3 regions of the Nocardioides sp. Bht2 genome follow, and region 2 is predicted to be linked to each of the others. Evidence: predicted binding sites of a transcription regulator. Region 2 holds the regulator's gene; each other region holds the start of a gene.
What was found. Region 2 encodes HrcA, which represses chaperone genes, less so after heat shock. Its sites were predicted from a motif close to TTGGCACTCGNNNNNNNCGAGTGCCAA; they were not measured.
Positions count from the first base shown of each region.

Region 1: ACLM5J_RS01445 (FmdB family zinc ribbon protein) is a predicted target of HrcA. The motif match lies at 6,052-6,078, and genes of this name have one in related genera.
Region 3: groL (chaperonin GroEL) is a predicted target of HrcA. The motif match lies at 1,793-1,819, and genes of this name have one in related genera.

Region 1 covers NZ_JBLBWI010000001.1:298,526-307,989, forward strand. The annotation lists gene glp (gephyrin-like molybdotransferase Glp) at 1-970, opposite strand, end outside; gene ACLM5J_RS01430 (UTP--glucose-1-phosphate uridylyltransferase) at 963-2,342, opposite strand; gene ACLM5J_RS01435 (5-formyltetrahydrofolate cyclo-ligase) at 2,460-3,029, shown strand; gene ACLM5J_RS01440 (penicillin acylase family protein) at 3,039-5,627, opposite strand; gene ACLM5J_RS01445 (FmdB family zinc ribbon protein) at 5,693-6,016, opposite strand; gene ACLM5J_RS01450 (SAF domain-containing protein) at 6,139-6,777, shown strand; gene ACLM5J_RS01455 (MscL family protein) at 6,847-7,221, shown strand; gene ACLM5J_RS01460 (hypothetical protein) at 7,333-7,530, opposite strand; gene ACLM5J_RS01465 (LCP family protein) at 7,562-8,773, opposite strand; gene ACLM5J_RS01470 (metalloregulator ArsR/SmtB family transcription factor) at 9,008-9,464, shown strand, end outside.
Region 2 covers NZ_JBLBWI010000006.1:154,619-164,082, forward strand. The annotation lists gene ACLM5J_RS10715 (Gmad2 immunoglobulin-like domain-containing protein) at 1-9, shown strand, start outside; gene ACLM5J_RS10720 (cytochrome P450) at 13-1,269, opposite strand; gene ACLM5J_RS10725 (16S rRNA (uracil(1498)-N(3))-methyltransferase) at 1,305-2,069, opposite strand; gene dnaJ (molecular chaperone DnaJ) at 2,089-3,261, opposite strand; gene hrcA (heat-inducible transcriptional repressor HrcA) at 3,291-4,313, opposite strand; gene ACLM5J_RS10740 (hypothetical protein) at 4,451-5,137, shown strand; gene ACLM5J_RS10745 (MBL fold metallo-hydrolase) at 5,329-6,153, shown strand; gene ACLM5J_RS10750 (DUF3097 domain-containing protein) at 6,172-7,023, shown strand; gene ACLM5J_RS10755 (NINE protein) at 7,027-7,461, opposite strand; gene hemW (radical SAM family heme chaperone HemW) at 7,489-8,700, opposite strand; gene ACLM5J_RS10765 (3,4-dioxygenase subunit beta) at 8,713-9,464, opposite strand, start outside.
Region 3 covers NZ_JBLBWI010000017.1:16,117-25,580, forward strand. The annotation lists gene groL (chaperonin GroEL) at 34-1,665, opposite strand; gene ACLM5J_RS17385 (MMPL family transporter) at 1,869-3,995, opposite strand; gene ACLM5J_RS17390 (carboxypeptidase regulatory-like domain-containing protein) at 4,222-6,132, shown strand; gene ACLM5J_RS17395 (carboxypeptidase regulatory-like domain-containing protein) at 6,327-8,249, shown strand; gene ACLM5J_RS17400 (ATP-grasp domain-containing protein) at 8,427-9,290, opposite strand; gene ACLM5J_RS17405 (SGNH/GDSL hydrolase family protein) at 9,332-9,464, opposite strand, start outside.

The sequences.
Region 1 (9,464 bases), on a different contig from region 2:
TCCGGCCGAGCAACTTACGGATCGCGGGGACCACGAAGACCCGGAACGAGACGTAGGAGGAGACCGGGTTCCCAGGCAGGGTGATCACCGGGGTGCGCTGGGCACCGAAGAGCCCGAATCCCTGAGGCTTGCCGGGCTGCATCGCCAGCTTGCCGAACCACAGGTCGCCGCGCAGGGCCTCCTTGACCACGTCAAAGTCGCCCTCACTGATCCCGCCGCTGGTGATCACCAGATCGGCCCGGGTGAGCTCGTCCTCCAACGCCTCGGCGAAGGAACGCGAGTCGTCGGAGACCGCTCCTACCCGATAGGCGATGCCGCCGGCAGCACGGACCGCAGCGGCCAGCAGGAAGGAGTTGGCGTCGAAGATCGTGCCCGGCTCCAGGGCCTCGCCGGGATCGCGCAGCTCGGAGCCGGTGGAGATCACCACCACCCGTGGCCGCGGCCGGGTCAACACCTCGGCCCGGCCGACCGCTGCCAGCAGGCCGATCTGCCGAGGACCCAGCACGGTGCCCGCGGAGACCACGACCTCGCCCTCCTCGACGTCGTCCCCGGCTCGCCGGATGTTCTGGCCGCGCGTCGGTGGCTGCGAGATCAGCACCTCGTCGCTGCCGCGGTCGGTCCACTCGTAGGGCACCACCGCGTCGCAGCCGATCGGGATCGGCGCACCGGTCATGATCTTGACCGCGGTGCCCGCCTCCAACACGTGGGACGTCGTCGGCCCGGCCCCGAACTCGGCGACCACCGGAAGGTGGATCGGCCGGTCGTGGCGGGCGTCGGAGACGTCGCGGAACTGCACGGCGTAGCCGTCCATCGCGGAGTTGTCGAAGCGCGGCAACGCGATCGGCGCCACCACGTCCTCGGCCACCGGATGGCCCAACGCATCGAGCAGCTTCAGCTTGTGCGTGGACAGGGGTTCGACCCCGGCCAGTACCCGGGCCAGGTGATCGGCGACCGCGACCGGCTCAGCCACCGAGGACCGTGCCCTCCTGTACCCGCTGAGGGAGGTCGGAGTCGGCCAGGTGGACGTCCCCGCGCACCGCCACCCCCGGCTCGAAGGTCCAGTCACCCTCGATCCGGAGCGACTCGGCCTCGCGGAGCGACGGCGCCCCCTGCGGGAACCGCTTGTCGAACTCGGCGACCAACCGGTAGATGGCAGGGTCGAGCGCCACATAGGGCAGCTCCTCGGCCTGCTGCTCCAGGACGAAGTCGCTGCCGAGCTGGTAGACGTCCGAGCGCAGCACCAGCAGGTCGTCGGTGGTCTTCACCGGAACGAAACGGTCGCGTCCGACCTCGATCGTGCGGGCGCCCTCGAAGACCTCGATCGCGGCCCCCATCGCGGTCTCGATCTGGACCACCTCGGGGCTGGTCGCATCTGCCGGGTCGACGGTCTTGCGATTGCGGATCAACGGCAGGCCGAGCACACCGTGGCGCTCGGTCAGCGTGCGGCGCACCTCGGCGATGTCGAACCAGAGGTTGTTGGTGCTCATGAACCGATGCCGGTTCAAGTCGGCCAGCGCCTCCTTGTCCTCCGCCAGGGTCTGCGCGGTCTCGCGGAGCACGATCCGGCCGTCGGCCTTACGGACCGCGAAGTGACCACCCTTGCGGTCCGAGGCGGTGCGACGCACCGCCTCGATCGCGAACGGCGCACCGGAGGCGGCGAACCAGCCGGCCACCCGTGGGTCGGCGATCGCGCCGAGGTTGTCGGAGTTCGAGACGAAGACGTGCCGGTACCCCTGCTCCAGCAGGGTGTCCAACAGGCCGGTGTCCAGCAGCGCGGTGTAGATGTCACCGTGACCGGGCGGGCACCATTCCAGGTCCGGGTCGACCGGCCAGGAGACCGGCGACAGGTTGCTGGTCAGCAACTTCGGTTCCTTGTTCTGCAGGAACTCCAGCGGCAGCCCGGCGACCGGCAGCCCCTCGTAGCGGGCCAGGGCCGCCATCGTGTCCGCGGAGGTGCGGAAGCTGTTCATGAAGATCAGCGGCAGCTTCGCGTCGTAGCGCTGGCGCAGGTCGAGAACCTGGCGGGCGATGATGTCTAGGAAGGAGAGCCCGCGGCGGGCGCAGAGCAGCGACTTGGCGCGCTCCATCCCCATCGATGTGCCCAGACCGCCGTTGAGCTTGATCACCACGGTGCGGCGGATCGCCTCGGCGGCGTCTTCGTCGGTGACTTCGACGTCGGCCAGCGACTCCATCTCCAGCGGGTCGATGGTCGACTCGGGGATCATCCCCGTCTCGCCCGCCTCCAACAGCCGGAAGTAGTGGGCGAACACCTCCCTGGCGACCGGGCCAACGCCGGCGTCAGCCATCTTCTCCAGTGCCTTGTTCAGCGCTTCACTGCCCATGAGGGCGATCGTAGGACGCTCGGTCTCCCCGCGGCGAATGCAGCCGACGTCTGGTGGGACACCACCGACCGTCCCGCCAGGATTCCTCGGCCGTCCGCGGTGGGCGAGACTGGGGCCATGTCCGAGGCGAAGCTCAGCGTGCGCGACCAGTTGCTCACCCACCGCAACCGGCTCACGCCGGCCGAACTGGTCGCTGCGGCCGAGCAGATCGCCGACCACCTGCTGGCCAGCCGTGAGGTGGCTCTGGCCGCGACCGTTGCCGCCTACGTCTCGATCGGCACGGAGCCCGGCACGGGGCTGCTGCTCGACCGGCTCCGCGAGGCCGGCAAACGGGTCCTGCTCCCTTGCCTCCTGGCCGACAACGACCTGGACTGGGCGCTCTACGACGGGGACCTGCGCCGGGCCCGGTTCGGGATCCTGGAGCCGGCCGGAGAACGGCTGGGCGTCGAGGCTGTCGCCGGTGCGGACGTCGTCCTGGTTCCCGGGCTGGCCGTCGACCGCACCGGGCTCCGGCTGGGCCGCGGCGGCGGCTCCTACGATCGGGCGCTGGGCCGGGTCCCTCAGGGCACCTTCACCTGCGTCCTGCTCCATGACGGCGAGGTGCGCGACCACGTACCGAGCGAGCCGCACGACCGCCCGGTCACCGCGGCGGTGACCCCCGGCGGCGGGCTGGTCCGGTTCAGGTGAGCCGCTCCGTCAGTCGGCCGGCACCAGGGTCAGGGTGTTCGTCCCGGCCCGCCGCACCGCACCCTGGCTGTAGCGCCACGGCAGCGTCCGACCCTCGACATAGAGGTCGGTCTGGTCGGTGTAGTTGTCGTGGAATACGTGGCCCGAGGCGCCGGTGAGGTTGATCCACCGGGAGTCGTCGAAGTCGGCCAGCGAGACCACCATCCGCATCGACGGCGCCGAGGTCACCGCATAGCCCTCGGCCGCGTCCCAGCCGGTGGCGTTGACGACCGACGATCCGCCGCCGATCTTCCAGGACCTGTTGAAGAGCCGCTCCAGCAGCGGGTTCCCCGAGGATCCGAGAGTCTGGCTCCGTAGGTCGAGCCGGTGCAGCTGGCCCCACTCCCACTTACCGGGGTCGCGCGCCATCTTCACCACGATCTCGTCGCTGGCCGCCAGCATCGCCGCCCGCAGGATGTCGTCGCGATCCTCGCGGATGTCATCCGTCCCGTGGTCGTCCCACCATGCGTTGTCAGGGTCGTCGAGGAGTTGCTCGACCACGCGCCACCAACGTGCGTCGCCGTCCGGGCGGAGGCTGTCGCGCATCTCGTCGCCGAAGGTCAGCTCCAGCAGGTTCCGCCACACCACGTTGAAGTAGGCGGCTCCGGCGGAGTCCGCATCGGCCTGCCGGTCCCAACGCAGCAACGCCTTACGCCCGTCCCGCTGGTAGCCGCGCGGCAGCGGTATCCCCAGCAGGTACGGGACCAGGGTGTCGGCCAGCTCGACATGGTTGTCGAGCTGCATCCGGCTCATCTCCTCGACACTCACCTTGCCACCGTCCGCGATCGCGATCGCGATCAGGTCGCGGATCCGTTGCGAGCGGTAGCCCGGATCGAAGTCGTCGGTGAGGTAGGCCGGGTACTCCTTGCCGACCACGGCCTGGTTGGCGGTGACCACGAACCCTTCGTCCGGGTCCAACACCTGAGGCAGGGAGTCGAAGCTGAGGTAGCTCCCGGTCCAGTCGTTCTCCGGCAGCCATCCCTTGCTGGGCAGCGATCCGTCGTTGCCCGATGACCTGATCGGGATCCTGCCGGGCGCTTGATAGCCGATGTGTCCGTCCCGGTCCGCGTAGACGAGGTTCTGCGCGGGCACCGAGAACTTCGACGCCGCCGCCCGGAACTCGGTCCAGTTGGTCGCCCGGTTGAGCGCCAGGATCGCGTCGGCCGTGGTGTCGGGACGTAGCGCCGTCCACTGCAACGAGACGGCGTAGGCCTCGTCGGCGTCGTCCGCATGCTGCGCGTTGGCGGCCACCGTGCTGAGCTCGTCGGAGACGTCGGAGAGCAGCGGGCCGTGCGCCGTCTCGCGCACGGTGAGGTTGACGTCGTCGGAACCACGCACCTTGATCACCTCGCGGCGGGTGATCAGCGGCCGATAGCGGCCGTCGTAGTACCAGTTGTCACCGGAGATCCGTTCCAGGTAGAGGTCCGAGACGTCGGGGCCGAGGTTGGTGAAGCCCCAGGCGATGCTCTGGTTGTGCCCGATCACCACGCCGGGGACCCCGGAGAAGCTGAAGCCGGAGACGTCGACGGGGCACAGGCTGCTCAACTCGCGGCAGTGCAGGCCGACCTGGGTCCACACACCCGGCAGGCTGGTGCCGAGGTGAGGATCGTTGGCCAGCAAGGGTTTCCCGGTCTCGGTGTGCTCCCCGGCGACCACCCAGGAGTTGCTACCGATCCCGTCGCCCTGCCCGATCAGCGCGGGGATCGAGTCGAAGGCCCGCTGCACGTCGCGCAGGGCCGCCGCCTGGTCAGCCGTATACGGAACCCGCGCCGGATCCCGGGTTCCGGCCTTGCTGGCCTGGGGTTCGTAGCGCCCGTCGACCAACGCCCCCTGAGTGACGATCGGGCTGTGCCTCGCGTACGGATAGTCGGGGTAGAGGTCCGCGACCTGGTCGTCGGTGTGGTCGACCAGAGCAAGGGCTCTGCTGATCTCCTCCTGCATGTTGCCGCGCAGGTCCCAAGCCATCGCCTTGAGCCAGGCCAGCGAGTCGACCGGCGTCCAAGGCTCCGGCTCGTAGTCGAGACCGTCGAGGCGAAGCAGGCTGTACTCCACCGACATCTCGGAAGGCGACCGACCGTCCATCCACTCGTTGACGCCGGCCGCATACGCCTCGAGCGCGGTCCGGGTCTGCGGAGCGAGCATGGCGAGCTCGCGCTCGGCGACCCGGCGCCATCCCATCGCCCGGATCGTCTTGTCGGTCTCCACCGTGCTCTCACCGAAGAGTTCGGAGAGCCGGCCGGCGGTGACGTGGCGGCGGACATCCATCTCATAGAAACGGTCCTGGGCGTGGACGTAACCCTGGGCACGCATCAGATCGTCGAGCGTGTCGGCGTAGATCTGCGGGATGCCCTGCTCGTCGCGGACCACGTCGACGGCAGCGCTCAGGCCCTGCAGTTCGGCGGTGCCCTCGAGCTGCGGGAAAGGTCGGCGGATCAGCGTGATGCCGCTCAGCAGGCCACAGACCAGCAGCAGCACGACGAAGGCGGCCAGATGGACCACCAGCCGTGCCGCCCAGGGCCACTGCTTGAACGAGTGCCACGCCTCAGAGAACTTCGACACCGGGCCAGACTATGTGGGCATCGAACGCCGATCACACCGCGCGCGGCGTGATCGGCGGAGTTTGTTCAGGCAGATGCGGCGCTGGTCGACGAGCTGGTGGAGCTGCTCGACGAGGTCGAGCTGGTCGAGGAGGAGCTGCTGGTCGAGGCGCTGGAGCCGTTCGACGAGGAGCTGGACGACGAGTCACTGGCCGGGACCGACGCCGACGAACCCGACCGGGAGTCGGTGCGGTAGAAGCCGGAGCCCTTGAAGACGACGCCGACGGCGTTGAAGACCTTGCGCAGGCGACCCTCGCACTCGGGGCAGACGGTGAGCGAGTCGTCGCTGAAGCTCTGCACGATCTCGAATGCGTGGCCGCACTCGGTGCAGGCGTACTGATAGGTCGGCACCGCGGTGGCCCTCCTGTGTTCTCGGTCCGTGGCGACTAGCACTCTCGGTCGCCGACTGCCAATCGTACGGCACCTGTGGATAGCGAACACAATGCGTTCTCGACCTCCCTACGCTGCCCCTCATGCCGACCCCGCCCATCGCACCCCTGCGCGACCGCCTCAAGCGCGCGGGCCAACGCGCCCGGCGCAGAGTGCTGCGGCACCGCCGACCGCTGGTCGCACTCTGCTTGGCCGGGGCGGTCGCCAGCGGGCTCCAGGCAGTCGCACCGCCGGCACCACGCACCGTCTCGCTGACCGTGGCCGCCCACGGACTCCCTGCTGGGCACCGGCTCACGGCCACCGACCTGACGACGGTGCAGGCCCCCGATGAGCTGGCCCCCGACGGCGCGTTGACCGCATCCGCGGCGTTGGGGCGGACCCTGACCGGACCGCTGCGACGCGGCGAGCCGCTGACCGACGCGCGCGTGGTGGCCGGATCACTGCTGGCCGGGTTCCCCGGGGCGGTCGCGCTCCCGGTCCGTCTGCCGGACGCCGGCGTGGTCGCCCTGCTGCGCCCGGGTGACCGGGTCGATCTGATCGCCACCCAGCCGACCGACGGCAGCGTCACACAGGTGGCCACCGCGGTACCGGTGATCACCGTGCCACAGCCCGATCAGGGCGTCACGGGCGCGCTGGTGGTGCTCGCCGTCAGCGCGGCCGACGCTCGCCAGATCGCGCGTGCCGCGGCGTCGATGTACCTGACGGCGACGATTTCGCGTTAACGTGTGGCGCTGTCAAAAACTGCGTGGTCGGGGGTCCTCGGGGTGCTCCGACCCATTAAGGAGTGCTCAATGAACCTGAAGGGCTTCAAGGAGTTCGTACTCAAGGGCAACCTGGTAGAGCTTGCCGTTGCCTTCATTATGGCTGCCGCGTTCGCCAAGGTCGTCGAGACCTTCACCGGTGTTCTGCTCGGCTTCATCGGCAAGGTCGGCGGAGAGCCGAACTTCGACACCGTCGAGATCGCCGACGTCAACGTGGGCCTGTTCCTCGCGGCGCTGGTCTCGTTCCTGATCCTGGCCGCGGTCGTCTTCTACTTCGTGGTGACGCCGTACAACATGGCTAAGGAGCGCTTCTTCCAGGACGGTCCGGCCGCCAAGCCGGACGACATCATCCTGCTGGAGGAGATCCGCAACCTGCTGGCCCAGCGCCCGGGTGGCCAGCTCTGAACTGAGCCTCCACCGCACGGCATCGACGCCCGTTCCGCTTCGGCGGGGCGGGCGTCGCCACATTCAATGTGACCTCAGCGCGCAATTTTCGCCGTCAACCCGACCGTGAGGTCACATTGAGCCGTGGTGCGGCGGGACCTGGCGCTTGAGCCATTCCTCGCTCGCCTTGGCGTCACTACGCCGCGAGTCCTCGGGGTCACGATCGTCCTTGGTCGACGACGGCGCGGAGTCTCCGAAGATCTCGGCGAGCCGCTTGCGGCGCTGCCAGGCGGCGTCGGCGGCCGCGGAGTCAGAAGAGCTGTCGTTCATCGCTTCCAGCCTACGCCGGGCTCGTGGGCACTCAGGCGCAGAGGCCGTTGGCGGCCGCGGTGGCCTCGCGGTCGGCGTCGTCGGGGCTGACCGACGGCGACTCGGGGCTCTCGGTCTCCTCGGTGGACGGCGACTCGGAGCTCTCGTCCGGGTCCGGCGTCGCCGTGGAACCGGGACGTCGGGCGGCGCTGACCACCTCGGAGCTGAGCCGCTTGCTCAGCGGCTTGTCGAACTTGACCTTCTTCCACAACGCATTGGCGTCCTCGGCCCAGACCAGACGGTTCGGGTCCGGCTGGTAGAAGTCCCACGGCACGGTGATGAACTTGATGTTGTCCAGACCGATACCGGAGAACTCGGCGCCGATGTCGGCGATCTTCAGCGGCGAGTTCAGCTTGTGGTCGAGCGTCAACGACTTGGTGGCGGCGCTGAGGAACTTGAGCAGCCGGTCGGGCCGGCCCAGGACGCCCATCGACATGACCTTGTTGGCCATCGCCGCGATGAACTCCTGCTGACGCTTCATCCGACCGATGTCGCCGTTGCTGGAGATGTTGTGCCGCACCCGGACGTAGTCGAGGGCCTCCTGGCCCTTGACCTTGCGGGTACCCGCCTTGAGGTAGATGTTGCCGACCGGGTCGTTGACGTCCTGCGGGATGCAGACCTCGACTCCGTCGATCGCGTTGACCATGTCGCGGAAGCCGTTGAAGTCGACGACGACGAAGTGGTCGACCCGGATCCCGCTGAGCTGCTCGAACTGGCGAACCGTGCAGGCCGGGCCACCGAGAGCGAACGCGGCGTTCCACATCGCGAAGCCGCCGGGGATCTCGGTGTCGTCCTCCTTGTAGCAGGTGGGGCGCTCGACCATCGCGTCACGCGGAAGGCTGACGCCGTAGGCGAACTTCCGGTCCGCGGAGAGGTGCATCAGGATCGTGGTGTCGGAGAGCCCGTAGCCACCGCCGGTGTGCTGGTCGATGGCGTTGCCTTCGCCGTCGCGGGTGTCGGAGCCCATCACCAGGATGTTCAGCGGCTCCTTGGGCCCTTCGACCTCGACCTCGTCAGGACGGTCCGCACCGAGCTGGCTCTCCACGTTGATCGTGGTGATGTTGTCGCTGAGCATCCGGTAGGTGTAGACACCGAAGAGCCCGATGGCGAGCGTGAGCGCCAGAATGCTGTAACCGAACGCCTTGGCGATGCGGTGCCGCGACCGCGGCGCAGCGCGGTGCCGGCCGGACTCAACATCACTCACGGGAACTCACAGTCGATCGGTGGACTCAAGCGCTCGCAGGCTACGGCACCGGACCAAACTGCGGGACGTGTTCGAATTGTGCGGTCCGGCACGACGATTCACCAAATACGGACGCCGAGAATCGCACCATCAGGCTCAACCCGGCCGCCACCTGAGGACTTGCCACCCAGAGTCGCGCCCGCCTCCCGCAAATATTCCTTGACGCGAATATTCGTTCCCGTGAATACTTCAGGAATGCACGAGCAACTCTCCGCACTCGCAGATGGATCCCGATGGCGCATCGTCGGGCTGCTCGCGGAACGACCCCTCGCCGTCGGGGCGGTCGCCGAACTGTGCGATCTGCGCCAGCCACAAGCGACGAAACATCTGCAGACGCTCGAACGAGCAGGAGTCGTCGTCTCCCGCCGCAGCGGGACTCGACGGATCTACGCCTTGGAGGTCGATGCACTCCGCCTGCTCGCGGCGGAGTTCGGCCGACTGCTCGAGGTCGCCGCCGCGAACGCCGAGAATCGCACCCGCTTCGACCAATACATCGCTGCGGTCGATTCCGAAACGAGGCGGGCCGATCATGATCAGTGGGCCGATGGACGCGAGTACCGCCTCCGACGCACGCTCCCCGCCGACAGAGCGACGACCTGGAGACATCTCGTCGAGCCTGCACTACTAGCCCGGTGGTGGACCACTCGCGATC
Region 2 (9,464 bases):
GTCGGCTGAGGCTCAGCCGTTGGGGCGCACCGGAAGCCGGTCCACACCGAAGACCAGCGAACGCGCCCGGTAGCCGGGGTCGTCACCGCTGAGCTGCATCTTCGGGAAGCGCCGGGCCAGCGCCGGGTAGGCGGTCCGCAGCTCGAGGCGCCCCAACTCTGCCCCGACGCATCGGTGCAGACCGTGCCCGAAGGCGAGGTGGGCGGGACCGCCTCGCATCGGATCCAACTCCCGCGGCGCGGTGCCGAAGACGGCGTCATGGTCGGCCGCCGGCAACGAGACCAGGACGACGTCACCGACCCGGACCTGACGCTCGCCGACCAGCACGTTGCTGCGCGCGAACCGCGGGAACGCCACCTGCACCACCGAGAGGTGGCGGAGCAACTCCTCGACCAGCGGCTCGACCAGCGCGGCGTCGTCGGGGAGCCGCTGCCACAGGTCCCGGCGTTGCAGCAGGAGGCCGGTACCGAGCGCCAGCATCCCGGCGCTGGTCTCCATCCCGCCGGTGAAGACGCCGTCAGCGAGCCCGGCCAGCTCCAGGTCGGTGATCTCCGAACCGTGCTCGCGGATCAGTTGCCCGATCAACCCCGGACCGGGTTCGTGCCGCTGCCGGGCGGTGGCCTCCTTGAGGAACTCGCGGGACGAGGAGATCGCCCCGAACGTCCCCACTCCCCCTTCGTCGACGCCGAACCGGGCCTGGCCCAGACCGCGGAACGTCTCGCGGTCCCGGTCCGGCAGGCCGAGCAGTTCACAGATCATCAGGAAGGGCACCGGGAAGGCGAAGGTCTCCACCAGGTCGACGACGCCGTCCGCGTCGGTCCGCTCGGAGATGGCGTCGAGTTGGGTGGCGACGATCTGCTGCAGCGACTCCTCCACCCGGCGCAGCCGGTGCCGGGTGAACTCGGGGGTCAGCAGTCGCCGCAACCGGGTGTGGTCGGGTGGGTCGGTGAAGCCGAGCCCACCCACCTCGTCGGCGGCGCGGCGGCCCAGATACGGCCGGATGTCGGTACTCCACGAGGTGGGGTCGCTCAGCACCTGGCGTGCCTCCTGCCACCCGGTGACCAGCCAGATCCGGGTGCCCAGCAGCGAGCCCAACTCGTGGACCGGGTCTGCGGCGTTGAGATCGAGCAACCGCTGCGACAACTCGACTCCGTCGCGCTCCAACGGCCACACGATCCGGTCCGGCACCCGGTCCAACCGGGCCAGGTCAGGTGGGCCACTGAGCCGAAGCAGCGTGTGGCGCAACACTCCCTGGAGGTGTCGGATCATGGTTCCAGCGTGCCACTAGAGCGGCTGGAAGCACGTCAGGAATCTCCGGTGGATCCCCGCCAACGTTCGGTTTGGGCCAGCAGCGCGGCGCTGGCTGCCAGACCCGCCGTGGAGGTACGCAGCACCTCGGCACCGAGCCGGACCGAGGTGGCTCCGGCGTCGACGAACGCCGTCAGTTCCTCCTCCGAGACCCCGCCTTCAGGCCCGACGATCAGCAGGATCTGCTGCGGCATCGCGGCGCCGGACCTCAGGTCGGGCAGCGCTGCGACGGCGTCCTCGTGGAGGACCAGCGCCACATCGGCAGCGGCGATCAGACCGACGACCTCGTCGGTCTGCGCCAGCTCCGGCACCTGCGGGAACCAGCGGCGGCGCGCCTGCTTGGCGGCCTCGCGCGCGGTGGCCTGCCACTTGGCGTGCGACTTGGCCGCGCGCTCCCCGCGCCAGACGGCGACTGATCGGCTCGCCGCCCAGGGCACGATCCGAGCGACCCCGATCTCGGTGAGCACCTCGACGGCGAGCTCGCCACGGTCGCCCTTGGGCAGCGCTTGGACCACGGTCAGGGCCGGCACCGGCTCCGGATGACTCTGAACCTGCTCGGCGCGCACTGTGAAGGAGCGCTTGCTGGTCGCCTCGACGACGCCGGTCAGCATCGTGCCGCGACCGTCGGTCAGCAGCACCGGCTCGCCGTCGCGCAGCCGACGCACCACCACGGCGTGGTGCGCCTCTTCGCCGGTGACCTCGACCTGGGAGCCGACGCGGACGCCGGCCAGGTCAGGGGCCCAATGCAGGTGTGCGGTCATCGGATCGCTGTCAGCGCGCTCAGTGGTTGAACGCGTCGCGCAGACGCCCGAAGACCGACTTGGAGGTACCCGACACGCTTCCGGTCGGCGCCTCCTCACCACGGATCGCTGCCAGCTCGCGGAGCAGCTCCTCCTGGCGTGCGTCCAGCTTGCTCGGCGTCTCGACGATGACGGTGACCACAAGGTCGCCGCGTGCCGCCTGGCGCAGGCCCGGCACACCCCGCCCGCGGAGCACCTGGTCGGTGCCCGACTGGGTGCCCGGCTTGATCTCCAGATCGAACTCGGTCTCGACCTCGCTCTCCTCCCCGGCCAGGTCGGCCTCCAGGGTAGGGAGCTGCAGCGTGGTGCCCAGCGCGGCTGCGGTCATCGGCACGGTGACCGTGCAGTGCAGGGTGTTGCCACGGCGGACGAAGGTCTCGTGCGGAGCGACCTGGATCTCGACGAAGAGGTCGCCGGCGGGGCCGCCGCCGGGACCGACCTCACCCTGACCGGAGAGCTGGACCCGGGTGCCGGTGTCGACGCCGCCGGGGATCTTGACGGTCAGCGAACGGCGCGAGCGGACCCGGCCGTCGCCGGCACACTCGCGGCACGGCTCGGGAATGATCGTGCCGAAGCCGCGGCACGGCGCACAGGGGCGCAAGGTGCGGATCTCGCCGAGGAACGAGCGCTGGATGTGCGCCACCTCGCCCGCCCCATGGCAGGTCTCGCAGGTGACCGGCTTGCTACCGGGTGCGGCGCCGTCACCCTGGCAGGCCTCACAGACGACAGCGGTGTCGACCTTGAGCTCACGGGTCACGCCGAAGGCAGCCTCGGCGAGCTCGATCTCCAGTCGGATCAGGGCGTCCTGGCCACGTCGGGTGCGGGGCCGCGGACCGCGTCCTCCGCCCTGACCGGCGTTGCCGCCGAAGAAGGCGTCCATGATGTCGGTGAAGGAGAAGCCGGCACCCTGACCGAAGCCCCCAGCTCCGCCCATACCGCCGAAGGCGTCGCCGCCGCGGTCGTAGGCGGCCCGCTTCTGCGGGTCGCTGAGCACCTCATAGGCGTGGCTGACCTCTTTGAACCGCTCCTGGGTCTCCGGGTCCGGGTTCACGTCGGGGTGCAGCTGGCGCGCGAGCCGCCGGTAGGCCTTCTTGATGGTGTCGGCGTCGGCGTCGCGGGCGACACCGAGCATTTCGTAGAGGTCCTGACTCATGAGTCCTTCTGGTTCAGCTGGGCCTGGGATCAGGCTTCGTCAAGGATGCGGGAAACGTAGCGGGCGACCGCGCGCACGCTGGCCATGGTGGCCGGGTAGTCCATCCGGGTCGGACCGACGATGCCCAGCGAGGCGACAGCAGTGTCGCCGGGGCCGTAGCCGGCCGAGACCACACTGGTGGTGGCGAACCGCGGCAGCGGACCCTCATGCCCGATGCGCACGGTGACCATGCCGTCGGCCTCGGTCTCACCGAGCAGCTTGAGCAGCACCACGTGCTCCTCCAGCGCCTCGAGGATCGGGCGGATGTTGGTGTCGAACTCGCCGAACCGGGTCAGGTTCGCCGCGCCGCTGACGGCGACCCGTTCGTCCGATCGGTGGTCCGACATCGCCTCGGCAAGGACCAGCGCAACGGCGGTCCCGGCGCTCCGGGTTCCGGGGCGCAGCTCCTCCACGATCTCGCCGACCGCCGCGGCGGCGTCCGCGATGATCTTGCCGGCGACCGCTCCGTTGATCACGGTGCGCAGCTCGAAGAGCTCTTCGTCGCCGAGCCCGTCGTCAAGGTCGACGAGACGCTGCTCGACCCGACCCGAGCTGAGGATGAGGACGGCCAACACCCGGGTGCTGGTGAGCGCGACGAGCTCGACGTGGCGCACCGTGCTTCGGCTCAGCGTCGGGTACTGGACCACCGCGATCTGCCGGGTCAGCTGGGAGAGCAGCCGGACACTGCGCTGGACCACGTCGTCGACGTCGACCACGCCGTCGAGGTAGGAGGAGATCGCCCGGCGTTCCGCGGTGCTCATCGGCTTGACCGCCGTCAACCGGTCGACGAAGAGCCGGTACCCCTTGTCGGTAGGCACTCGGCCTGCGCTGGTGTGCGGTTGGGTGATGAACCCTTCCTCCTCCAGCACCGCCATGTCGTTGCGGACCGTTGCCGGGGAGACACCGAGTTGGTGACGTTCGACCAGAGCTTTGGAGCCGACCGGCTCCTCGGTGGCGACGTAGTCCTCGACGATGGCGCGCAAGACGGCAAGCCGACGGTCTTCGACTACCACGGGCCACCTCCTGGACGCGGGCACTGGCACTCCTTGTGCACGAGTGCCAAGGATACCCGCCAGTCGGTGGATCAGGGGCTTCCGCCACAGAGCGCCATAGGTTAGGCTTCCCTAAGTAGTCCAGCGAAGGGAAGACCATGTCGACCGCAACGCCGTCGTACCAGCCCGCGGAGATCGCCGCAGAGGCCCGCAGCATCCTCTCCTGCCCCGCCGGCGCCAGCCTCGTGGTCCAAGGAGTCGAGGATGCCATCGACGACGACCTCGGTCTGATCGACGACAACGGCACCCCGGTCTTCCTCACCCTCGCCGGCTCGCTGCTGGAGAGTGCCGCGCTCGCCAACAGCAACGCCCTGCTCCGGGTCACCAGCAGCCTCAACGCCGAGCGCGCGATCGTGATCGCCGGCCAGCTGACCACCCACCACCGCGACCACGGCGGCCGGGTCGTCGTCGAACTACGGGTCTCGATGGTCTCCCTGGTCGACGGCCGCGACACCCCCCACCCGGCCCGGCACCTGCACGTCTCGGCCGACGAGTTCACCCGGCCCGAGTTCCGGCTCAACCGCGGCTACCTGCACCGCTCGCTGGCCCATGCCAACGACTGCCACCAGGACGAGCTCCGCTCCGCGGTCTCGATGGCGACCGGCACCCGTCCACACGCGATCGCCGGCGTCCGGCTCTTCGACCTGACCGCCGACGGCGTCTGGCTCGCCTGGGTCGACAACACCGGCGCCCACCAGCGCCAGGTCACCTTCGACCGCGCCGCCGACTCCCCCGAGGAGCTCGCCGAACTGCTCAGCCGCCACCTCCACGCAGGCCTCTGCTAGCCCGAACCGTCAGGCATACGGTCCGAACCGTCAGGCATACGCCCCGAACCGTCAGGCATACGCCCCGAACCGTCAGCCACACGCCCGAGGGCCCACAAATAGCATTCGAGATTCGGAGTTCTGCACTTTCGATCGCTATTACTGCGCCCTCGGGAGCTATTTGTGCGGCCTCGGGTCGGTAGCTTGGGCGCATGGAGTTCATCGAGGTCGCCGACCGGGTCTGGGTGCAACGGCATGAATGGTTCGACCTCAACCTGACCGTGATCGCCGGCACGACCGGCGTCGCGGTGATCGACACCGGGGCCTCGGAGCTCTTCGGACGGGGGCTGCGTGACCAGGTCCGCGCCCTCACCTCGACGCCGCTGATCGCTGTGGTCAACACCCACGAGCATTTCGACCACACGCTCGGGAACGCCGCCTTCGACGACGTCGCGATCATCGCCCACGAGACCGCGGCCGCAAACACCCCGGAGGCCGCCGTCCGCGGCATCGCCGAGACCGTGGACGACGTCCGCGCCGACGAGATCCGAAGCTCCCGGATCGTCCCCGCCACCGAGACCTTCGCCTCGGTCCGGGCGCTCGACCTCGGCGAGCGCCAGATCGAACTGGTCCACCCCGGCCGGGGCCACACCGGCGGCGACATCGTCGCCCTGATCCCGGACGCCGACCTCCTCATCGCCGGGGACCTGATCGAGGAGTCCGCACCACCGGCCTACGGTCCCGACTCCTTCCCCCTGGAGTGGGCCGCCTCCCTCGACCTGGTGAGCTCACTGGCTCCTGCCGCCCGCTACGTCCCGGGTCACGGCGCCGTCGTCGACGCGGCATTCGTCGCCGAACAGCGCGACCAGATCGCCACCGTCGCCGAGACGATCCGCATCCTCGCCGCTGACGGCGTCCGCGCCGACGCGGTCCTCGACTCCGGGACGTGGCCTTTCCCACGTGAGGCGCTGCGGCACGCCGTAGCCCGGGGTTGGGCCCAACTCCCCCGCGGGTCGCTCCGTCTCCCGATGGCCTGACCCGGCTAGCGTGGCGCGGTGACTTCCCCGCACGATCGTTATGGCTCCGACGTCCTCTCCGGCGACTGGCGCGTGCCCAAGCGCGGCCGCTCCACCGAGACCGAGGCCACCGTCGGCCTCGTCGTCGAGGAGATCACCACCGACTGGTGCGGTGAAGTGGTCGGCATCGACCGTGACCTGCGCACCGTCACCCTGGAGGACCGCCGCAACAAGCGCCGGACCTTCCCGCTCGGCCCGGGTTTCCTGATCGACGGCAAGCCGGTGGTCCTCGTTCCGCCGGTCACGATCGCGGCGCCCGCCGCGAAGACGCGGACCGCATCGGGCTCGATCGCCGTCCAGGGGGCCAAGGCCAGGGTGGCTCGCGCCAGCCGGATCTTCGTCGAGGGCCGCCACGACGCGGAACTCGTGGAGAAGGTGTGGGGCGACGACCTCCGGATCGAGGGCGTCGTCGTCGAGTTCCTCGGCGGCGTCGACGACCTCTCCGAGGCGCTGCGCGACTTCAAGCCGGGCCCGCAGCGGAAGGTCGGAGTCCTCGTCGACCACCTGGTACCGGGGTCCAAGGAGAGCAAGATCGCGCAAGCCGTGCAGCGTGGCCCGCATGGCGCACACGTGCTGATCGTCGGCCACCCGTTCATCGACGTCTGGGAGGCGGTCAAGCCGGAGCGGATCGGCAAGACCGCTTGGCCGAAGGTGCCACGGCACCTCGAGTGGAAGAAGGGTGTCTGCCAGCAGTTCGGCTGGCCGCACCGCGATCAGGCCGACATCGCGCGCGCCTGGCAGTTCATCCTCTCCAAGGTCGACTCGTTCGCCGACCTCGACCCGGCCCTACTCGGCCGGGTCGAGGAACTGATCGACTTCGTGACGACGTAACCGTCAGTTCGGGCGGAGCGGGCGGCCCTGGGAGTCACGGACATCGTCGCTCACCAGGATCACGATGCCGTCGATGAACGGCCACAGGGCGCCGATACCGCAGGTGAAGATGGTGACCAGGAGTTGGGCGACGCCCATCCCGGTCTGGCCCATCATCATCCGCCCGATACCGAGCGGCACCAGCAGCTGCAGCAGGCCGACCAGCAGCTTGGACTTGTCGGAGTACGGGATCCCCGTCACCGGGTGCACGCCGTACGGGGCCGCCGGGTTGACGTAGGGCTGGGCGTAGCCCGGCTGACCGTAGGGCTGCTGGCCGTACGGCTGTTGCCCGTAGGGCTGCTGTCCGTAGGGCGGCTGGGGCTGCTCGCCGTAGGGCGGCTGGGGCTGCTGCGGCTGCTCGCCGTACGGCGGCTGGGGGTTCTCTGGACCTTCACTCATGGCGCAAGCCTAAGCGCCGCGCGCCCCTCAGCCGAGGAGATCGCGGACGACACCGTCGGCGAGCAGCCGGCCGGCGTCGCTCAGCACCACCCGGTCCGGCCGTTCGGTGATCAACCCCCGGGCCCGCAGACCGGGCAGCGCGGCCACGCCCTCGGCGGCAAGCACCGCGACGTCGATCCCCTCGGCGAGCCGGACCTCGAGCAGAAGCCGCTCCAGGTATCGGTTGTCCTCGGTCAGCACCTCGCGCCCCTGCGCCGGGCTCTCGCCGGCCGCCAACCGGTTCGCATAAGCCGACGGGTGCTTCACGTTCCACCACCGGACGCCGCCCACGTGCGAGTGCGCGCCGGGCCCGGCGCCCCACCAGTCGGCCCCACGCCAGTAGTGCAGGTTGTGCCGGCAGCGGGTGTCGGCACCGAGCGACCAGTTCGAGACCTCGTACCACTCCAGGCCGGCACCGCGCATCGCGTCGTCGGCCATCTGGTACTTCTCGGCCAGATCGTCCTCGTCGGGCATCGGCAGCTCACCGCGCCGTACCCGACGGTGGAAGGCGGTGCCCTCCTCCACGATCAACGAGTAGGCGGAGACGTGGTCGGGCCGGGTGCTCAGCGCCGCTTCCAGCGACGTCGCCCAGTCCGCGTGGCTCTCCCCGGGGGTGCCGTAGATCAGGTCCACGCTGACCTGTTCGATCCCGGCCTCACGCGCCCAGCGGACCACATGCGGTACCCGCTCCGGGTCGTGCGAGCGTTCCAAGGTGGCCAGCACCCGGGGCACGGCCGACTGCATACCGAAGGAGATCCGGTTGAACCCGCCCTCGGCCAGCACCGCCAGGCCGACCGCATCCACACTGTCGGGGTTGGACTCGGTGGTCACCTCCGCGCCGGGCAGCAGGCCGAACTCGTCCCGGATCGCACCGAGGATCCGGCCGAGGTCGCCGGGCGGCAACAAGGTCGGGGTGCCGCCACCGAAGAAGACGGTGTCCACCGGCCGGTCGACGTCGCCGAGAACGCGACGGGCCAACCGGATCTCCTCGATCGCGGTGTCCGCGTAACCCGCCTGGGAGGCGCCGCCACCGAGCTCGGACGCCGTGTAGGTGTTGAAGTCGCAGTAGCCGCAGCGCACCCTGCAGTAGGGCACGTGGACGTAGAACGCCAACGGACGGTCGGCCTGACCGTTCAGCGCGCTTGCGGGGAGCTGCCCGTCGAGGGGCGCCGGCTCACCGACGGGTGGGGTTGAGGGCACCCCTCCATCAAATCAGATCGGCACATTGAGCGTCGCGACGTACCCCTGCGTGATGCTGCCGGTCACCTTCGCCATCTGCAACGAGTACCCGTCCGCGAAGATCCCGTCGGAGTCCAAGGGGGTCTGGGTCAACCGGTCCAGGCTCGCCGAGTAACCCTCGGCGTTGCCGTAGACCTCGGCGCAGACGTCCTCGGGCAGTGCCAGTTGGGACGTGCGCAGCTTCTTGGTCGACGACGTCGCCTCGGCCAGGCTCGGATAGACCTCGAAGTGCATGTGCGGATAGCGGCCGGAGTAGGCGGCCGGGAAGACGGTGGTGAACTCGACCCGCCCTTGCGCATCGGTCTCCTGGACGCCGCGCAGATAGTTCTCGTCCTTGATCGCCTCGGAGTACATCGAATAGTCGCCGTTGCGGTCGCAGTGCCACAGGTAGATCGCGGCACCGGCGAGCGGTGCCGACTCATCACCGTTGAGGTCGAGGACGCGCAGCTTCACCGTGATCGGCACCCCTGCGGCGACCCCACTGGCGGCTCCGAAGCTGGACCGGATGTCACTGCGGACCACCCCGTTCTCGCTGAGCACGTTGACCCCGTTCGAGCCGTCGCCCGGGTAGGGCCCGGCGGTCTCCTCCGGGATCTCCCCCTCGGCGACCTCGACACTGGAGTCTCCACCCATCCCACCTCCCGGCGGCGCACCTCCCGAGTTCGGGCCACCTGCCGGTGGGCCACCGGCAGAGCTGGAGCTGCTCGTTCCGTTACTGCCCGACG
Region 3 (9,464 bases), on a different contig from region 2:
GCTCGGGGGTTCTTCTGCGTCAAGCGGGGCGGATCAGAAGTCCATACCGCCCATGCCGCCCATGTCGCCGCCCGGCATGGCCGGAGCCTTCTCGGGCTTGTCAGCGACAACGGCCTCGGTGGTGAGGAACAGGGCCGCGATCGAGGCTGCGTTCTGCAGCGCCGAGCGGGTCACCTTGGCCGGGTCGATGATGCCGTTGGCGATCATGTCGACGTACTCGCCGGTGGCAGCGTTGAGGCCCTGACCGGACTCCAGGTTGCGCACCTTCTCCGCGATGACGCCGCCCTCAAGGCCGGCGTTGATCGCGATCTGCTTCAGCGGGGCGTCGGTCGCCTTGCGGACGATGTCGGCACCGGTGGCCTCGTCACCCTCAAGGTCGAGCTTGTCGAACGCGGTCGCAGCAGCCTGCACCAGAGCAACGCCACCACCGGCGACGATGCCCTCTTCGACGGCAGCCTTCGCGTTGCGAACGGCGTCCTCGATGCGGTGCTTGCGCTCCTTGAGCTCGACCTCGGTGGCCGCGCCGACCTTGATCACCGCAACGCCGCCGGCCAGCTTGGCCAGGCGCTCCTGCAGCTTCTCGCGGTCGTAGTCGGAGTCCGAGTTCTCGATCTCAGCGCGGATCTGGTTGACCCGACCCTCGATCTGACCCTGGTCGCCAGCACCCTCGACGATGGTGGTCTCGTCCTTGGTGATGACAACCTTGCGGGCCTGGCCGAGCAGCTCGATGCCAGCCGACTCCAGCTTGAGGCCGACCTCTTCGGAGATGACCTGGCCACCGGTCAGGATCGCGATGTCCTGCAGCATGGCCTTGCGGCGGTCACCGAAGCCCGGAGCCTTGACGGCAACGGACTTGAAGGTGCCACGGATCTTGTTGACGACCAGCGTCGACAGAGCCTCGCCCTCGACGTCCTCGGCGAGGATGACGAGCGGCTTGCCGCTCTGCATGACCTTCTCGAGAACCGGGAGGAGGTCCTTGACGTTGGAGATCTTGGAGTTCGCGATGAGGATGTACGGGTCCTCGAGCACGGTCTCCATGCGCTCCGGGTCGGTCACGAAGTAGGCCGAGATGTAGCCCTTGTCGAACCGCATGCCCTCGGTCAGCTCGAGGTCGATGCCGAAGGTGTTCGACTCCTCGACGGTGATGACGCCTTCCTTGCCGACCTTGTCCATCGCCTCGGCGATGGCGTCACCGACGGTGGTGTCGCCACCGGCGGAGATGGTGGCGGTGGCGGCGATCTGCTCGCGGGTCTCGACGTCCTTCGCCATGCCGAGCAGCTGCTCGGAGACGGCGGCGACGGCGGCCTCGATGCCGCGCTTCAGACCCATCGGGTTGGCGCCGGCGGCCACGTTGCGGAGACCCTCGCGGACCATCGCCTGAGCGAGAACGGTCGCGGTCGTCGTGCCGTCACCGGCGACGTCGTCGGTCTTCTTGGCAACTTCCTTGACGAGCTCGGCGCCGATCTTCTCGTACGGGTCCTCGAGCTCGATCTCCTTGGCGATCGACACGCCGTCGTTGGTGATCGTGGGGGCGCCCCACTTCTTCTCCAGAACGACGTTACGGCCCTTGGGACCGAGGGTGACCTTGACCGCGTCGGCGAGGGTGTTCATACCCCGCTCGAGGCCGCGGCGGGCCTCCTCGTTGAAAGCAATCAGCTTTGCCATGACTCCTGCGATTCCTCACGCTTAAGAGTTCGGTACAGATCGGGCAGCTGCCCGCGACGGCCGATCTGGCTGACCCGGCGGACCCTTCCCGCCGACGCTTCAGACCTCAACTCACCGATCCGTGTAACTGTCACTCTCCTAGGGAGAGTGCCAGCCTCATGTTTAGCACTCGCCCGGTGAGAGTGCAAGGTGGAAGCCGGCCCTCAGCCGCCGAGTTCAGCGCCGACCTCCGGAGCCGACCGCTCGTCGTCGGCGGCCATCCGGCGCTGCCACGGCCACCACACCCGATTGCCCAGGTCATAGGTGAGCGCCGGGACCAGGACCGATCGGGTGACCAGGGTGTCGAGCAGAACGCCGAAGGCGACGATGAACGCGATCTGCGCCAGGAAGAGCAACGGGATGACCGACAGCGCCGAGAAGGTCGCCGCCAACACCACGCCAGCACTGGTGATCACGCCCCCAGTGACCGCGACAGCGCGGCGGATCCCCTGTCGCGTACCCACCGAGAGCGCCTCCTCGCGGGCCCGCGACATCAGGAAGATCGAGTAGTCGACCGCCAACGCGACCAGGAAGACGAAGCCGAGCAACAGCGTGGAAGGGTCAGCACCCGGGAAGCCGAAGACGTGCTCGAACAGGAGCGCCGAGACACCCAGGGTGGCGGCGAAGGTGAGCACGTTGATCAGCACCAGGAGCGCCGCCGCCAGCACCGACCGCAGCAGGAAGATCAGGATCAGCGTCACCACAACCAGGATCGCCGGGATCACCAGTCGCTGATCGCGGTCCGCCGCAGCCAGGGTGTCGACGTCGGTCGCCGTCGCACCGCCGACCAGGATCGCGTCGTCGACCTCTGCCAGCTCGTCCCGGAGGTCGCGGACGGCGTCACGCGCCCGCTCCGTCTCGGAGCCGGCATTGAGGGTGGCGGTGAGCATGGTGTCGCCACTGCCGGTCTTCGACGGCGTCTCCTCGACCCGCTCGCCGACGATCGGGTGCGCCGCCAGCACATCGCGGACTTCGGAAACGGCGCCGTCGGGCACGACGATCCGGACAGGCGACTGGTCCCGTCCCTTGAAGTAGGTGTTGATCGCCTCCTGGCCGTCGACCGACTCCACCTGCTTGGTGAAGAACTCGGCCTGCGAGATGCCGGACGTCGGGAACTGGAGCGCGAAGGCCGCTGCCGCGATCAGGACCGCGACCGTGCCGACCCAGGTCGCGCGCGGACGCCGGGTGACGGCGTCCGCGATCCGGGTCCAGCCGCGGTGCCGACTCGGCTCGCCACGCTTCGGCGTCGAGGGCCAGAACGCGCGTCGGCCGATCAGGGCCAGGACAGCGGGGAGGAAGGTGAGTGAGGCGACCATCGCGCCGGCGATACCGAGAGCCCCGACCGGCCCCAGCCCGGAGATGTTGCCCAGGTCGGAGAGGAGCAGACAGAGCAGTCCGGCGATCACCGTGAGACCACTGGCGGCGATCGGCTCCAGGGACTGGCGCCACGCGGTCCGCAGCGCGGGCAGCGGGTCACGGTGGTGCAGTTCCTCGCGGTACCGGGCGACCAGGAGCAAGGAGTAGTCGGTGGCCGCGCCGACCACCAGGATGAAGAGGATGCCCTGGCTCTGCCCCGAGAGTTGGATCCAGTCGGCGTCGGCCATCGGGTAGATCACCAGCGCCGCCAGAGCCAGACCGAAGACGCTGGTGAGCAGGACCGCGAACGGGAGCACCGGGCTCCGGTAGACCACCAGCAGGATCAGCAGCACGGCGACCAGGGTGACGCCGAGCAGAAGGCCGTCGATGCCGGCGAAGGCAGCGCTGAGGTCGGCCGCGAAACCGGCCGGACCGGTGACCTGGCTGGAGATTCCGTCGACGTCGGGGCGGTGGTCCCGTACCGCGTCGACGATCAACCTGCTGACCTTCTCCCCGCCCTCGGTGAGCGAGGCAGCGTCGGCGTCGAGGCTGACGACGAGCAGCGCGGCGGCGCCGTCCGCCGAGGGCACGACCGGGACCTTCGGGCTGGCCAGGTAACTACCCAGCGGCTTCTTGAGCTCGTCGACCTTCAACTCCGGCAGACCGGCCGCGTAGCCGCCGAGCTTGCCGAGCGCTTCCTTCGACAGAGCCTCGTCGGACTCGACGACGATAAGCAGCGGCAAGGTGCTGTCGGCGGCGAAGGCGCCGAGCCGGGCGCTGACCTTCGTGGAGTCCGCGCTCTGCGGCAAGAAGGAGGCGGAGTCGTTGTTCTGCACCGACGACAGCGACCCGACCAACGGCCCGCCTACTCCGGCGGCCAGCAGCCAGAGGGCAACAACGAGTCCAGCAAGCAGTCTCCACCGCGCGCGCGTCATGGCCGAAAGGCTAGCGGGATAGGCGACAACAGCCTTCGCTCGGCGGATCTCACCGGAAGAGTCATCCGCCCGGAGACCACTCGAAAACCGGTCCAGACCACCGAGCGAAAGTCAGACAGAGGCCACATTTCCCGCTAGACAGGAGAGTCGCCCCGATCCCCCTCAGCGCCAAGAGGCGACGGCCCGTCGATCCGGTGGACCCGCGCCCACACGAGAGGGAACCACCGTGACCCGCTTCAGACCCGTCCTCGCGACCATCGTGGCGTTGCTCTTCGCCACCCTCGCCCCAGGCCTCACCACCGGCGCCCACGCCGTCCCCGGCGGCGCTGTGGGCACCGTCTACGACGCGTTCACCGAGGACCCGGTCGAGCTCGCCACGGTCAGGATCTGGCCTTCCGCCAGCTACCCCTCCGGCGCCCCGGTCTTCACCGGGACCACCGATTCCGATGGCGATTGGGAGTCGTCGGCGCTCGCCCTCGGCAACTACACCCTGGCGATCAGCAAGGCCGGCTACACCCAGCAGCTCGAATCGTTCGACATCACGGACGCCGGCGCGACGGCGGCCGTCTTCGCCGACCTGCGCCCTGCGTCGTGGGGCACCCTCACGGGCACGGTCAAGGTGGGCGCCGCAACCGCTCCCACCGGCTGTGCCACGGTCAGGATCTACGGCGCCACCAGCGGCGATGAGGTCTACTCGACCGTCGTCGCCGGACGCGGCGCATGGACTGCACCACTTCCCGTGGGCAGCTACCAGGTCCGGGTCGAGCCGGACGACTGCGCCGGGAGCGAGACCGGCCGGTGGGCGCCCGACGCGGCAGACGAGGCCGGCGCACACACCTACACCGTCGCCAAGAACACCAGCAGCACCGTGCCCACGGTCGTACTACCGGCAAACCCGGTGATCGCCGGCGTGGTGACCAGTGCCTCCGGTAAGCCACTGGCCGGCGTGGCCGTCAGGTTCGAGAGGATCGGCGGCGGGAGCGACGACTCCGTCGCCACCGACGAGAAGGGGCGCTACCGGTCGCGCGAGTTGACCGGGGGCGCCTATCGAGTGTTCCTCGAGGACACCGCCAACGAGTACCTCGAGCAGTTCCACGACGGCACCACCGACCCCGACAGCACCAACCCGGTGAGCGTCGCAGTCGGCGAGACCCGCACCGTGAACGTTGCCCTCACCCGCAACGCCGCGCCGCTCCCGCCCGCTGCTTTGACCGGCACTGTCACCGACACCGCAGGCAAGCCGCTGCGCGGCATCCCGGTCTTCCTGATGCGCGAGGACGGCGAAGGGTCCGCGCAGGGCGCTACCCGTGACGACGGCAGCTACCGGATCGACCGCGCCGCGGTCACCCGGGGCACCTACCTGCTCGGCGCCGGGAGCCCCTCCGGCTCCGGTGGCCTCGGCGAGATCGAACACATGCCGTTCGACGCCCAGTTCTACGGCGGCAGCCTCAACGTCGCCAAGGCGACCCGGATCCCGGTCCCGGCGACCGGCTCGATCACGCTCAACCCGATCCGACTCAACCGCCTGGGCCAGATCTCCGGAACCGCCGCCGTGCCGACACCGACCACCGCCTCACCGGTCCCGAGCGGTCTCGGCGCGGGGCTGCTGACCCTCCGCAACCAGGACGGCACGCTAGTCGGCATCCAGCCGGCCGTTGGCGAGTTCACCTTCCCCTCACTGCGCCCGGGGCGCTACTACGTGGAGCTCTCCGACCTCGGTCCGCTCGCCGGCCCGCTCGCCGGGATGCTGCCGCGGTTCATTCCGTCGTGGTGGAAGAACGGCTACTCGCTAGCCACCGCGACGCCGATCGTGATCGGCCAAGGCACCAAGGTCACCGGGATCACCATCACCCCGAGCACCACCCTGCGGGCTGTGGCCAAGCCGAGGATCATCGGGAAGGCGAAGGGCAAGAAGGTCCTGCGGGCCACCACCGGAACCTGGAACCTGACCGCCGACGTCGCGTTCAGCTATGTCTGGAAGCGCGGCAGCAAGGTGGTGGGCCGGGCCGCCACCTACAAGGTGACGAAGGCCGACCGGGGCAAGAAGCTGACGGTCACCGTGACCGCCACCGACCGACGCAAGGACCTCAGGTCCGGCTCGTCGACCTCGAAGCCGGTCAAGGTCGCCAAGCGCTGACCTGAACCGACTCCGACAGAGCGCCACTTCCGCCTCCGGGCGGAGGTGGCGCCTGTCATTTCCGCCCTCTGGCCAGCCCTGAGGACTAGACCACTTCACTCAGGCTTGGACAGACTCCAAAGTTGTGCAGTATTCATCTTACCTTGGGGAGATGACCGTCGGCGCCTCCAGCGCCGGCAACAACGGAGGAAAAGATGCGAAGTACCCGCCAGCTTCTGGCGTTCCTGTTGGCCGCCTTGCTCGCTATCGCGGCGCCCGCGCTGACGATGAGCGCCTCGGCAGAGCCCGTCCTGACCGGAGGCGCCTTCGGCACCGTCTACGACGACTTCACCGACAACGGGCTCGAAGGCGCGAACGTCGCGTTGTACTCGCCGGGCAGCTACCCGGGCGGCAGCGCACTGCACCAGACGACGACCGACGGCGTCGGCTACTGGGATCTGGATGACATCCCGGCAGGGCCGTACGTCCTCGTCGCCAGCAAGGCGGGCTATGCCCCCGCCGAGAAGTCGATCACCATCTATGCCGGAAGCAACTCCTGGACCAGCTCGTTCTACCTCGAGCCCAGCGAATGGGGCACCCTGAGCGGCAACCTGACCGTCGGAGGCGCCCCTGTGCGTGCCGAGTGCGGCGAGATCGAGCTGTACCTGGCCGACGGCGATTCGCTGCTCGACACCAGGACCCGCCGCGGCGGCGCCTGGAGCCTGCGGGTCCCGGTCGGTAGCTACCAGGTGCAGGCCTCGACCCGGTCCGGAACGTCCGGCATGTTCGGCTCAACCCCCTGCCCCCAGGGCAGCGCAGCCTGGGCCGGAGGCAGTGACCAGGACAGCGCCACCGTTTTCACCGTCACCAAGGACGCGAGCGTCAAGGTGCCGCTCAACCTGATCGCGAACCCGGTGATCTCCGGTGTCGTCACGGACCAGGCGAAGAAGCCGCTCGCGAACATCGTGGTCGCCGCCGGCGAGGACGGCCACACCATCACCGACGCCAACGGTCGCTACACCCTCTCGACCGCTCCCGGCGTCACCGCGATCGCATTCCAGGACCCGGCCGGCGAGTATCTGCCCGCCTTCCACAGCGGCACCACCACCGTGGAGGACCCCACCGACGTCGAGCTAGCCCCCGGCCAGCGACTCACCGCGAACGCAACCCTGGCCGCCGACCCCACCCCTGCCCCCGAGGCAGCCATCTCAGGCCTGGTCACCGACAGCACCGGCAAGCCGATGCGCGGTGTGATGGTGATGGTCGGCGAGCCCGGCCTCGACAGCGAACCGACGGCGATCGCATACACCCGGACCAACGGTCGCTGGTCGGTCGCCCGCGAAGACATCGCTCCTGGCACCTACACCGCGAGCTTCATGGCAGCCCAGCTCTCCGGCTCGATGCCGGAGTTCGACGCGGAGCCGCTCTTCTACGGCAACACCCAGGACCCCACGAAGGCGCGCATCTTCACCGTCGGCTCGACCGGCGCCGTCTCGCTGGGCACCGTCAAGCTGACCCGGCTCGCCTCGATCAGCGGCGTCACCACCACGGACGACTCGATCGGTGAGGAGGCCGACCAGGTCCTCTACACGCTGACCAACTCGGCAGGGAACCTGGTGGCGATGAGCCAGGGCACCGACGTGTTCTCCTTCACCAACCTCGCACCCGGCTCCTACAAGCTCAGCGTGTCGTCGATGGGCCTCATCTACGGCGGCATCGGCGTGCTGATGGTCAAGCCGTTCATCACCTCCTGGTACGGCGGCCTGACCGCCAGCACGGCGAAGTGGATCACGGTGGCCCCGGGCGCGAAGGTCAGCGGCTTGAAGGTCGCCCTGACCAGCAAGATCCGCAACGCGACCAAGCCGAAGGCGACCGGAACCCCCAAGGTCGGCAAGACGCTGAAGGCCAACGTCGGCACCTGGAACCAGAGCACCGACGTGGTCTACAGCTACGTCTGGAAGCGCGGCACGAAGACCGTCGGCACCAAGTCGTCGTACAAGGTGACCAAGGCTGACGCCGGCAAGAAGCTCACCGTCACGGTGCGCGCCAGCCACCGCCTGAACACCTTCATTCCCGGCTCGGCGAACTCGCCCGCCGTCAAGGTCGCGAAGGTCAAGAAGGTCAAGAAGAAGCGCTGACCCAAAGATCTGCACCGCACAACCAGGGCGCCGCCTCCACGCGAGTGGGGGCGGCGCTTCTGCTTCCCGCCTTCGCAGGGCGTCAGACTCAGGACGTCATCCGAACCGCGCACCCGCTTCCCCACAACGCATGACAGCCCGGGAAGCGAAGCGGCGGCCGGGCGCGCGCAGCTCGAGTCAGCCGAGCTCGTCGGCGACGGCGTCCGCGAACCAAGCCGCGTTCTGGGGCAGCACGTCGAGGTAGAGGCCGGGCTCGGTGGCCTCCAACTCACTGACCGCCAAGGTGCCGTCAGCCAGCCGCATCTGGTCCACCCGGGCATACGGCAGACGGCGTCCGAGCAGCGACTCGGCACCGGCCACGGTCCGCAACGCGACCTCGGCCTGCTCGGCACCGAGCTCGGCGGCGTCGGTACGCCCACCGAAGTGTTCGTGCACCCGGATCTCGCCGGCCCCCGGCACCTTCCGGGCCGCCGACACCGCCCGCCCGCCGAGCACGTAGACGGACCACTCGCCCTCGTCGTGGATCGACTCGACCAGCGGCTGCACCACCCACGGTCCCGGTTCGAGTCGCGACTCGTCCAGGTCCGCCGGACCGCCCTCCGTCATATCGAAGACCACCACCCCACGACCACCGGCCGCGGTGCGTGGCTTCACCACCGCAGTGCCGAACTCGGCGATCGCGGACGGCAGATCTTCCTCACCCTCGGCCAACAACGTCGGCACCACCGGGACCCCCGCCTCGGCAAGCTCCACCAGGTACGCCTTGTCGGTGTTCCAACGGACCACGTCCACACCGTTCAGCACCCTGGCGCCGGCCTCTTCGATCCGGACCAGCCACTCCATGAACTCCGCGAACCGTTCGTGGTAGTCCCAGGTCGAGCGGAGCGCGACCAGTTGGGCCGCCGTCCAGTCCACCGTCTCGTCGTCCCAGACTGCCCACGCGGCGGTGATCCCGCGAGCCTCGAAGGCCTCCAACAGGAGTGAGCCGCCGGGTTCGCCGTCGGGCCAAGCGTTCGAGGTGACCAGCAGTACGTCGACCATGAGCCCCACTGTAGTGCCGCCGTCGCCGAGCCCGGGCGGCCTCAACGGCGCCGCTGAGACGTCTCGACGGGCGCCGTCTCAGCACCCGGCGCATGGTGGCCGAAACGGTCCGGCTGTTCGTCGCCGACCGCCGCCAGAACGGAGGGCAACATCGCCTTCGCGGTCCGCCGATAG